DNA from 3 places in the Dactylosporangium sp. CA-152071 genome. Region 1 is predicted to be linked to each of the others. Evidence: riboswitches for the same ligand, from Rfam matches in the RefSeq annotation. Region 1 holds a riboswitch; each other region holds the start of a gene.

What was found. A riboswitch is a leader RNA that binds a small molecule or an ion and turns the genes downstream of it on or off. The one in region 1 is predicted to bind cobalamin.
Region 2: another riboswitch for cobalamin. It lies ahead of ACQEVZ_RS03845 (ribonucleoside-diphosphate reductase subunit alpha); the one in region 1 lies ahead of ACQEVZ_RS13885 (VWA domain-containing protein).
Region 3: another riboswitch for cobalamin. It lies ahead of bluB (5,6-dimethylbenzimidazole synthase); the one in region 1 lies ahead of ACQEVZ_RS13885 (VWA domain-containing protein).

What each region holds. Positions count from the first base shown of each region.
Region 1 is NZ_JBNJMZ010000001.1:3,133,819-3,137,632, reverse strand. Features, by position in the region: gene ACQEVZ_RS13900 (hypothetical protein) at 1-5, opposite strand, end outside; gene ACQEVZ_RS13895 (hypothetical protein) at 19-804, opposite strand; gene ACQEVZ_RS13890 (hypothetical protein) at 881-1,732, opposite strand; cobalamin riboswitch at 1,803-1,975, shown strand; gene ACQEVZ_RS13885 (VWA domain-containing protein) at 2,011-3,814, shown strand, end outside.
Region 2 is NZ_JBNJMZ010000001.1:981,087-984,900, reverse strand. Features, by position in the region: gene ACQEVZ_RS03850 (ribonucleotide-diphosphate reductase subunit beta) at 1-195, opposite strand, end outside; gene ACQEVZ_RS03845 (ribonucleoside-diphosphate reductase subunit alpha) at 234-2,552, opposite strand; cobalamin riboswitch at 2,728-2,934, opposite strand; gene ACQEVZ_RS03840 (beta-L-arabinofuranosidase domain-containing protein) at 3,218-3,814, shown strand, end outside.
Region 3 is NZ_JBNJMZ010000001.1:2,931,698-2,935,511, reverse strand. Features, by position in the region: gene ACQEVZ_RS12970 (S8 family serine peptidase) at 1-26, opposite strand, end outside; gene ACQEVZ_RS12965 (hypothetical protein) at 367-705, shown strand; gene ACQEVZ_RS12960 (roadblock/LC7 domain-containing protein) at 702-1,208, shown strand; gene bluB (5,6-dimethylbenzimidazole synthase) at 1,264-1,884, opposite strand; cobalamin riboswitch at 1,923-2,125, opposite strand; gene ACQEVZ_RS12950 (metallophosphoesterase) at 2,214-2,900, opposite strand; gene ACQEVZ_RS12945 (MBL fold metallo-hydrolase) at 2,989-3,729, opposite strand; gene ACQEVZ_RS12940 (DJ-1/PfpI family protein) at 3,801-3,814, shown strand, end outside.

The sequences.
Region 1 (3,814 bases):
ATCATGTCAGCGTCCTCCTTAGACGACGACCAGCGTGAGGTCGTTGGTGTCGGTGATGCCGCCGTACGTCTGCTTGACCGTCAGCTTGTAGGTGCCCACCGCCACGTTCGTGGCGTCGAACTTCACGGCGGCGAAGTCGTCGGTGCCGACGGCCAGCGCCGCGGCCTGGTTGGGCTGGGTGTACGCGCGCTCCTGCGGGTAGCTGACGACCAGGCCGGTCGGGCCGCCGGAGACGGTGATGCGCAGGTCGTCGACGCCGCCCTTGCGCGCCTGGAACACCAGCTGCGACCAGACCGGGGTCTTCTTCGGCACCGTCACCGTCGAGGTCTTCTGGGTGACGGCGTCCCCGGTGACCGACACGACCGGCAGGGTCGCGACCTGCGAGCCGGTGCGCTTCGTGCCGGTGCAGGTGGTCGCGCCGTCGGCCTTCTCGGTGTACGAGTAGTTCAGCGTCACCGGGTTCAGCGACACGAGCTTGTTCGTGGCGACGCTGATGTTGAACGCGATGTAGTCCACGCGCCCGGCGGCGAGCGAGTCACCCTTCGACAGCGACGAGTAGCTCTGCGTGTTCGACGGGTACGTGATGGTGAGGCCCGCCCCGGAGGCGGTGACCCGCACGTCGCAGACGTCGTCGGCCGCACCCCACAGTGTGCCCACCCAGCCCGACTGCCCCGGCAGCATCGGCGCGAGCAGCGGCACCACCAGGCCCAGGTCCGGGGTCGCGGCGCTGGCCGGCGCCGCGGCGGGAACGATGGCGGCCGCGCCCGCGGCGCAGGCGAGGGCGATCGAGGCTGAACGGCGCATCGGTAGAGGTCCTTCTCTGTTGATGATGGCTGCCTGATGACGAATTCCAGATCGGCCGGGCCGGCGGCCGGTTGAGCTAGCCGGTGAGCGCTATCCAGGTGTCGTACTGGTGCACCGCGATTCCCTCGAACGCGGCGTAGCGCTGCGCGGCCCGGTCGACGTCGCTGAGCGTGGCTCGCATGGCGCTGTCCGTGCCGCCGTGGAACGTGCAGTACGCGCAGTCACCGAGCGCCTGCGTCTCCGCGCCCAGCCGGGCCGGTTTCGCCGCCTTCCCGGCCCGCCGCAGCAGGTCGTCGGCGACGCCGAGCATCGAGTTGCCGCCGGTCGCGGTGTTGCGGTAGCTCATCACCGTGACGCCGTCGACCCGGGCGAGCACGGCGTCAGCCAGGTTCTCCCCGCCGACCTGGACCGTCGGCAGCCAGAAGGGCACGTCGAGCTCGACCGGCGGGCCGATCAGCACCAGCTCGTCCAGCAGCCGCAGCAGCTGCGGTACGAGCGCCGCCTGCCGCTCCTCCCAGGCCGGCAGCAGGTAGGGCTCGACGTCGACGTGCAGCCCCCGGAACAGGCCGGACGCCGCGGCGGCCCGCGCCCAGGCGAGCGCGGTCGCGTGGTCGGTCGTCCAGGCCGGTTCGCCGCCGAGCGCGTCGAGGGCGATCCCGGCGTCGTCACACAGCGCACGCAACCGGGTCAGCTCCGTCACGTCGGCGCGCGGGTCGTAGTACGCGAAGATCGTCGTCACCGAGCGTGCCTGCGCCCAGTCGACGACGGCCTCCGGCCGCTCCCGCTCCCACAGCCACATGGCCCGGGTGCCCGGCGGCGCCACGCTCGTCTCGGGCGCCAGGGGCGGCAGGCGCGGCCGTACCGACGCGACGAGCAGACCCATGGTCAACACGACGCACAGGACGGCGTGCGCGACGCTCCTCCACATGTCATCTGTTCGGCCGGTCGTGCCCGGCCCGAAGGATTTGGGTCACGTTGACGTCACTGGGAGCCGTGGGACACGATGAACCCCGAGCGGTCAAGGGAGGAACCCAGTGCGAATCTGGGACGGTCCCGCCACTGTGACCGGGGAGCCACCCTCCAGCGCAAGGGCCACGGCCGAAAGCCGGAAGGTCGGGGGATGGCGGCGATCCGGGAGTCAGGAGACTCCAGCCGCTCGTGCTCCATGACCCAGCGGGCGCGGACCCGCTCGAGGAGGATGTGCCCGTGACGTCGCCGTATCCGTTCTCGGCCGTGGTCGGCCTGCCCGACCTGCGCCTGGCCCTGCTGCTCACCGCCGTGTCACCGGCGATCGGTGGGGTCCTCGTCCGGGGTGAGAAGGGCACCGCCAAGTCGACCGTCGTGCGTGGCCTCGCCGCGCTCCTGCCGGAGGTCGACGTCGTCGCCGGCTGCCGCTTCGCCTGCGACCCTCTGGCTGCCGACCCTTCGTGCCCCGACGGCCCGCACACCGCCGGCACGCCCGCCGCCCGGCGCCGCTCCGCGCTGGTCGAGCTGCCCGTCGGCGCCACCGAGGACCGGGTCGTCGGCACCCTCGACCTGCAGCGGGCCCTCGGCGAGGGCGTGAAGGCCTATGAGCCCGGCCTGCTCGCCGCCGCGCACCGGGGCGTCCTCTACGTCGACGAGGTCAACCTGCTGCCCGACCACCTCGTCGACCTGCTCCTCGACGCCGCCGCGATGGGCCGCGCCCACGTCGAGCGCGACGGGGTCTCCGTCAAGCACGCCGCCCGCTTCCTGCTCGTCGGCACCATGAACCCGGAGGAGGGCGAGCCGCGGCCGCAGCTCGTCGACCGGTTCGGCCTGGTCGTCGGCGTGGCCGCGCCCGCCACGGTCGAGCCGCGGGCCGAGGTGGTGCGGCGGCGGCTGCAGTACGAGAACGACCCGGCCGGGTTCGCCGCCCGCTACGTCGAGCAGGACGCGGCCCTGGCGGGCAGGATCGCCGCCGCCAGGCAGATCCTGCCCCGGGTCACGCTGCCGGACGCGCAGCTGGACCGGATCGCGCGGATCTGCATCGCGTACCGGGTGGACGGCCTGCGCGCCGACATCGTCGTGGCCCGCACGGCGGTCGCCGTCGCCGCCTGGCACGGCCGGACCGTCGTGACGAAGGACGACCTGCGGGACGCGGCCCGGCTCGCGCTGCCGCACCGGCGCCGCCGCGACCCTCTGGACCCGCCGGGCGCGGACCAGGAGCGCCTGGAGGAGATCCTCGACCAGGAGCTCAACGGCCCCGACGACGCTTCCGACGACGGCGGCTCCGACACCGACGGCCCTGACGACGGCCCTGACGACGGCCCTGACGACGGCCCTGACGACGGCCCTGACGACGGCCCTGACACCGACGGCCCCGATGGCGGCGGCCCGGACAGCGGCGGTCCTGACGGCGGCGGTCCCGACGGCGGTGGCCCGCCTCCGCCGAGCGCTTCTACCGGCTCGTCCGACAATTCCGGCTCGTCGGGTCCGGTCGACGATCCGGGTGGCCGCCCGACCCCCGAACAAACGATGGTCAATACGTCGGACGTCGATGGGGGCACCGGTCCCGCCACGGGCCCGGCCGGGGACCTCGCGTTCGCGCAGGCCCCGTACAAGACGCGGCTCTTGAAGATCGGTGGGAGGGCCAACCGGCAGCAGGGCTCCCACGCCGGGCGGCGCTCACCCGCGCACGGCCGGCACGGCCGCGTCGTGCGGTCCCGGCAGCCCAGCGGCAAGCTCGTCAGCCTGCACCTGCCCGACACCGTGCGCGCCGCCGCGCTGCGCGGGTCCCGCCGCGTCCACGCCCGCGACCTGCGCGAGGCGGTCAAGGTGGGCCGGGAGGCCAACCTCGTGCTGTTCGTCGTCGACGCGTCCGGGTCGATGGCGGCCCGGCAGCGGATGACCGTCGTGAAGACGGCCGTGCTGTCGCTGCTGCGCGACGCGTACCAGCGCCGGGACAAGGTCGGCATGATCACCTTCCGCGGCGCGGAGGCCACCACGGTCCTCGAGCCGACCGCCAGCCACGAGGTCGGCGTGCTGCGCC
Region 2 (3,814 bases), 2.2 Mb from region 1:
GGTGGCGAAGAACGCGACGAGCCGGGACACCAGGTGCCGCTCCGCCGGGGTGAGCCCGGCGAGGTCGGGCAGGTCGGTGTGCAGGTCGATCTCCTCGACGGTCCAGGTGTTCTTGATGGCGTCCTTGAACCGGGCGAAGAAGTGCGGGTACCGCATCGGGCGCAGGGTCAGGTCCATGCCGGGGTCGAGCAGCATGGGTCCGGTAGTAGCGGCGCGGGGAACGGGAATGACGGTCACTGGCAGGCCTCGCAGGCTTCGGGGTTCTCCAGGGAGCAGGCGACGGCGTCGGTGCCGGCGGCCGCGGTGATCGCCGGCAGGACCGGCACGGTCGCCTGCTGGATCCGGGTCGCCGGCCGGGACCGCAGGTAGTAGGTGGTCTTCAGGCCGCTCTTCCAGGCGTGCAGGTACATCGAGGAGAGCTTGCCGATCGTCGGTGCGGCCATGAACAGGTTCAGCGACTGGGACTGGTCGATGTACGGCGCGCGGGCCGCGGCGAGGTCGATGAGCGCCCGCTGGGGCAGCTCCCACGCGGTGCGGAACAGCGAACGCACGTCCTCGGGCAGGCCGTCGACCGCCTGCACGGACCCTTCGGCCCGCTTGATCTGCTCGCGGACCGTGGCCGTCCACAGCCCGCGGGCCTTGAGCTCCCGGACCAGGTAGGTGTTGACCTGCAGGAACTCGCCGGACATGGTCTCGCGTTTGAACAGGTTGGACACCTGCGGCTCGATGCACTCGTAGCAGCCGGCGATCGAGGCGATCGTCGCCGTCGGCGCGATCGCGACGAGCAGCGAGTTGCGCAGCCCGTGCGCCGCGATCCGGGCCCGCAGCGCCGCCCACCGCCCGGGCTGTGCGGGGGTGGCGCCCCACAGGTCCGGGTGCAGCTCGCCGCGCGCCGCGCGGGTCTCGGCGAACGCCGGGTGCGGGCCGGACCGCTCCGCCAGCTCGGCGGACGTCTCGGCGGCGGTGAGGAGGATCTCCTCCTGGACCCGGGTGGACAGGTCCCGCGCCGGCTCGGAGTCGAACGGCAGCCGGAGCGTGAAGAACGCGTCCTGCAGGCCCATCAGGCCGAGGCCGACCGGCCGCCAGCGCGGGTTCGACGCGGCGGCCTGCGCCGCCGGGTAGTAGTTGATGTCGATGACCCGGTCGAGGAACACGACGGCGGTGCGGACGGTCTCCCGCAGCCGCTGCCAGTCGACGCCGTCGGCGGTGACGTGCGCGCCGAGGTTGATCGAGCCGAGGTTGCACACGGCGGTCTCGTCGTCGCTGTTGACCTCGAGGATCTCGGTGCACAGGTTCGACAGGTGGATGGTGTTGCCGGGCGCCCCGGTCTGGTTCGACAGCGCGTTGGAGCGGTCCTTGAACGTCATCCACCCGTTGCCGGTCTGGGCGAGGGTGCGCATCATCCGGGCATACAGGTCACGGGCCTTGACCGTCCTGACCGCCCGCTTCTCCGCGACGCGGTAGGCGTCGTCGAACGCCTCGCCGTGCAGGTCGGGCAGCTCCGGCGCGTCGGACGGGTCGATGAGCGACCAGTCGGCGTCGGCCTCGACCCGGCGCATGAACTCGTCCGGGATCCAGTTGGCCAGGTTCAGGTTGTGCGTGCGCCGGGACTCCTCGCCGGTGTTGTCCCGCAGCTCCAGGAACTCCTCGATGTCCGGGTGCCACGGCTCCAGGTACACGCACGCGGCGCCCTTGCGCCGGCCGCCCTGGTTCACCGCCGCGACCCCGGCGTCGAGGGTCTTCAGGAACGGCACGATCCCGTTGGACCTGCCGTTGGTGCCGCGGATGAGCGCGCCCCGGCCGCGGACCCGCGTCCAGGAGATGCCGATGCCGCCGGAGAACTTCGACAGCTTCGCGACCTGGTGGTAGCGCTCGTAGATCGAGTCGAGCTCGTCGCGGGGCGAGTCGACCAGGAAGCAGGAGGACATCTGGGTGTGCCGGGTGCCGGAGTTGAACAGCGTCGGCGAGCTCGGCAGGTACGCCAGGGACGACATGAGCCGGTAGAAGCCGGTCGCCTCGGACGGCGTCCGCGACAGCCCGCAGGCCACGCGCAGCAGCCAGTACTGCGGCGTCTCCACGACGAGGCGGCTGGTCGGGTGGCGCAGCAGGTACCGGTCGGCGACCGTCCGCAGCCCGAAGTACTCGAACCGCAGGTCACCGTCCGGGTCGACGGCGTCGTCGAGCTCGCGGGCGTGGCGGGCCACGAACGCCGCCGTCTCGTCGCCGATCAGCCCCAGGTCGTGGGCGTGGCGGATCGACTGGCTGAAGCCGGCCACGCCCTGCCCGCGGACCTCCTTGCCGACGTACGCGGCGAGCAGCCGCGCCGCGAGCCTCGAATACTGCGGCTCCTCGCCGATGAGCTCGGCGGCGGTCTGGATCGACAGCTTGTCCAGCTCCGCGGTGGTGGCGCCGTCGTACAGGCCGCTGATCGTCCTGGTCGCCACCCGCAGCGGGTCGACCTCGTCGAGGCCGCCGACCCACCGCTCGACCGCCTTGACGATCTTGCCGACGTCGACCGGCTCCAGGTCGCCGTCGCGGTTCCGGACCCGCATCGCAGGCCGGCGTGGCTGCGCCGTCGTGACCGTCACTGGCTCTCTCCTCGCGAGCTCGTTCCAGTGGATCCGAGGTCGCGGGGACGCCGAACGGCGCGCACGGCGGGTCGCCCGTCCGTGAACCGTTCATGGTGGCGTCGGCCGTCCCGCGCGGCCTCGAAGCCGCCACGCACGGGGTGTGCGTGGCGCGCTGGCAGGTCTTCGGACTCGCGGGCGTGACCACGGATGGTCGCCTACTGGCCGTCACTTCCCAGGCCGGATGGCCCAGTGTGCTCGACGGCGGTCGTTCCCACTCACCGCTGCGGGGCAGTCCCGGACTTGCACCGGGTTCCCTCTTGCCTCGACCCGGTCCCACTGGGGGACCGGCTCGAACCAGCTGCGTCGAGCACCATATCTAGGGTCGCCGGGAAATGCACACACCACATGTCGGTGCGGCGTGTTGTGATCTTCACATCCCGCGGGCGGCTGTCCCGTGACAGCCGTGCCGACGTGTCGTGTGGCCGGCCCGTGCCCTTGAAGGTTGCCGATTCCTCTGGCAGTCTCGTCATGCCGCCGCGATGTTAGCGCTCACTTCACCCGCTGCCCCGACAGAGCTCTCGCGTCGCGCAGGCATGTTAACGCTCACAGATCCACCGCCGCCGTCACGGTTCGAAAGGATCAGACCCATGCCCCACCCCAGCGTCAGCCGCCGCCGGCTGCTGCAGACCACCGGCGCCGTCGCCGCCGCCTCGGCGGCCGCGCCCCTGCTCGGCGCCCCGAACGCCGCGGGCGCCGCCCTCGCCCCGGCGCGCGCCGACATCGGCGTCTCGGCCTACGCGTTCGACCTCGGGCAGGTGCGGCTGAGCACTGGCCGCTTCCTGGACAACCAGAACCGGACCCTGGCCTACCTGCGCTTCGTCGACGTCAACCGGCTCGTCTACAACTTCCGGGCCAACCACCGGCTGTCCACCGCCGGCGCCGCCGCGACCGGCGGCTGGGACGCGCCGACCTTCCCGTTCCGCACCCACATGCAAGGCCACCTGCTGACCGCCTGGGCACAGGCCTACGCCGTGCTCGGCGACACCACCTGCCGGGACAAGGCCAACGCCATGGTCGCCGCGATGGCCGCCTGCCAGGCCAACAACGCCGCCGCCGGCTTCAGCACCGGCTACCTGTCCGGCTTCCCGGAGTCCGACTTCACCGCCCTGGAGTCCGGCACCCTCAGCAACGGCAACGTCCCCTGGTACTGCATCCACAAGACCCTCGCCGGGCTGCTGGACGTG
Region 3 (3,814 bases), 200 kb from region 1:
CCGGCCGCCGTAATTCGGTGGAACACGGTGAGACCTCCTCCGAGGGATGCCAGCTCCGTGGCCGGGTCCGGTTGACGCCGACCCCGGAGGGCTGGAGCAGAAGGTAGGAGGACGCGACCGGCGAAGGTCACCCCGGTGAACAGACGGCGACGATCTGCGCCGTCAAAACTGTTTATGAGTTGCGTGCGCTCACCGGCAGTGACCGGTGGATCGGTTGAGAAGCCAGCTGGCTATGAGCCGTCTGGCTAAAAGCTGCGTCGAAGGGTGCAGCGAAAGATCGCTCCGTGCGAGGCTGGCCGCGGCACCCGCACCAGCTCAGGAGGCACGGATTTGAGCAACAACCTGGATGTCGCGCTGAAGAGCGCGATGAACATCGAGGGGGCGTTCGCGGTCGCGCTCGTCGACTACACCAGCGGCATGACGCTGGGCACCCTCGGCGGCGGCGCCGACTTCGACATCACGGTGGCCGCGGCCGGCAACACCGACGTCGTGCGGGCGAAGCTGCGCACCATCGAGATGCTCGGTCTCGGCGAGCCGATCGAGGACATCCTCATCACGCTCGACAGCCAGTACCACATCATCCGGCCGCTGCACTCCCGCAACGGCCACGGGCTGTTCCTGTACGTCGCGCTCGCGAAGGCACGCGCCAACCTCGCGCTGGCCCGCCACCAGCTGCGCGCGATCGAGGAGGGCCTCGAACTGTGACGTCCGGCTTCTTCGGCGGCGCCCCCGACGAGGACGGCCTGCCGCGCAGGGAGGGCCTCGAGCCCGGGGGCGGCGTCGGTCAGCTGCAGTCGCCGCAGTTCGGCACGCGGCCCGAGCCGCTCGACGCCGCCCTGTCCCCGGTGCGCGCCGCGATGGCGGACCTGCGCCTGCGCGTGCCGGGGGTCCGCGGCAGCGTGCTCGCCGGCGTCGACGGCCTGCTGGTCACCTACGACCTGGGCGCGTACGACGCCGGCGGGGGCACCGAGCCGCACGACGCGGCCGCGCTGGCGGCGACGACGTTCGGCCTGGGCCGGCAGGTGGCGCTGGTGCTGGGGCAGTCACCGTTCCGGGACGCGACCATGCGCAACGACGGCGGCTACTTCACCGTGTACGCCGTGGACGGCAGCACGCTGCTCGCGGTGCTCGGCAGCGACGGGCTCAACGTCGCCCGCCTGCACCTGGAGGCCCGCCCGACCTGCCAGCAGCTCGCCGCGCTGCTCTGAGCCCCGCCCCGGCTCCGGTCCCGCCCGGCGCCGTGCCCGCCCCGCGCGGCGCCGGCTACCAGCGGTCGTGATGCACGGCGTCGGCGAGCGGTGCCCTGCGGCGCCAGCCGTGCCGCTCCAGGTCGGGGACGGACTCCAGGTGGGTCACCGGGCCCAGGCACAGCCAGGCGACCGGGCGGATGCCGGCCGGGACGCCCAGCAGCTCACGGACGAACGGCTCGCGGTAGAACGACACCCAGCCGACGCCGAGCCCCTCCGCGGTCGCGGCCAGCCACAGGTTCTGGATGGCGAGGCAGACGGAGTAGAGGCCGGCGTCGGCGATCGCGTGCCGGCCGAGGACCGCCGGGCCGCCGCGGCCGGGGTCGTACGTGACGACCACGGACAGGGTCGACTCCAGCACCCCGTCGATCTTGATGCGGGCGAAGGCCGCGGCCCGGTCGGCGTCGAGCGTCGCGGCGAACGTGTCGCGTTCGGTGCGGACGTGGTCGTGGAAGGCGCCGCGCAGGGCGGGGTCGCGGACGAGGACGAAGTCCCACGGCTGGGACAGGCCGACGCTCGGCGCGGCGTGGGCGGCGCCCAGCACGCGGTCGAGGACGTCGGCGGGGATCGGCGCGCCATTGAACTGGCCGCGCACGTCGCGGCGGCGGTGCACGACGTCGTACAGGTCGGTGCTCATCAGGGCAGGCTCCCGCTGCTCGTGGCCGCCCGTCACGGACGGCCGGTGACCGCGAGGCCGGTCTTCGGACTCTCGGATCAACGCCTGCACCGTCCGCCTTCCCAGCCCTGAGGCCAGTGACCGCGCACCGTCGGTGCGCATGGACGGCAGCTCCCCGATCACCGCGGCGGGCCCGTGCCGGATTCACACCGGCTTCCCGATTCTCCCCGGTCGCCCGGGGCACCTCGCTTCAGTTCGTGCCGTCCGGCAGCATACGCGGCGGCCCGGCCGGGCCGCGGCATTCGCGGACCGCAGGGGCTCAGTCCGCGCCATTCGCGGACCGTCAGGGCTCAGGGCACGCAGAGCCGGTAGTGAGTGGTGAGCCGGCCGTCCTCGACGAGGTGGAACGCGAGCGCCGGCGGCGGCTCGGGCCGGTCCTCGGGCTCCCACGGCAGCACCATCGTCGACTCGACGCCCGGCGCGGCGAGCACGGGCACGCCCGCGAACGTGCCGACGGCGGCGCTGTGGACGTGCCCGCACAGGACGGCGAGCACGTCCGGGTGGCGGCGGAGGACCTCGGCGAGCCGCCCGGCGCCGAGCTGGCGGACCTGGTCCGCGGCGGGCTTGCCGACCGGTACCGGCGGATGATGGCAGCACACGAGCGCGGGCGTGCCCGTCGCCGCCGCGAGGGTGCCGTCGAGCCACCGGAGGGTGCCGTCGTCGAGCCAGCCCTCGGCGTGCCCGGGCACCGACGAGTCGCACAGCGCGAACAGCACCCCCGCCACGGTCTCGGCGCGGTCGGTCCGGAACGCGGCCGGGTCGTCGTGATTGCCGGGCACCGCGAGGACGGGCACACCGAGCGTCCGGAGCCGGCCGAACGCCGCGTATTCGGCGTCGAGTCCGTGGTCGGCGACGTCGCCGGTGACGAGCACGGCGTCCACCGGTTCGCGGAGGCTGCCGATGTACGCGATGACGCGGTCGAACCGGTCGGGCGGCTGCGCGCCGAGGTGGAGGTCGCTGAGGTGGGCGATGAGCACCCCTGCCGGTTACCCCGGCCGGCGCGCGGCTACCGCGGCGGGTGCGCGTCGCCCGCGGTCCCGTGGCGGTCCCGTGGCGGTCCCGTGGTTATCGCAGCAGGTGTGCGCTGCCCGCGGTTTCGAACGCGGCGCGGACGTCGGCGATGCCCTCGGTGAAGTGGGCCCAGCTGTCGACGTGGACCGGCACCACGGTCTTCGCGTCCAGGAGCCTGGCCGCCGCCAGCATCCCGGCCGCGCCGAGGGTGAGGTCGGCGTCGCCGAGCAGCGCGGTGCGGGCCCGGCCGCCGAACAGGATCGCCACGTCGACGGACGGGAAGCGCTCCGCGACGGCGGCGACGACGTCCAGCGACGCGTTGTCGCCGCTGACGTAGACGGTCGGCAGGCCGTCGCCGTGCAGGACGAACCCGGTGACCGGGCCGGTGAGGTGTTCGGTGCCGTCGGGGCCGTGCTGCGCGGGGACGGCGGTGACCCGCACGTGGCCGTCGCCGCCGGGCCGGGGCAGGTCGGTGTGGGACCACGGCTCCAGGCCGGTGACCTGGCCGCCCAGGCGGGCGGCCGCCGCCGGGGTGCTGAGCACCACCGGTACCGACGCCGCGAACGCACGACCGAGGGTGTCGAGGTTGTCGGGGTGCTGGTCGTGAGAGAGCAGCACGACGTCGACGGCGCCGGCGTCGTCGGGGGTGCCGGCGGCGGGCTCGGTCTTGGTCAGCATGCGGCTGCCGAGCGGGTACTGCCCGGGCGGGTCGAACGTGGGGTCGGTGATGAACGTGACGCCACCGACGCCGAACACCACCGTCGGGCCGCCGAACCGCTGGAACTGCATCGTCATGGGCATCACCTTCGCCGGTCCCGGCGCCCGCCGGCAGTGGCTGGAACGCCATCCTCCGATACGATCAAGCCATGACGCGCTCGGC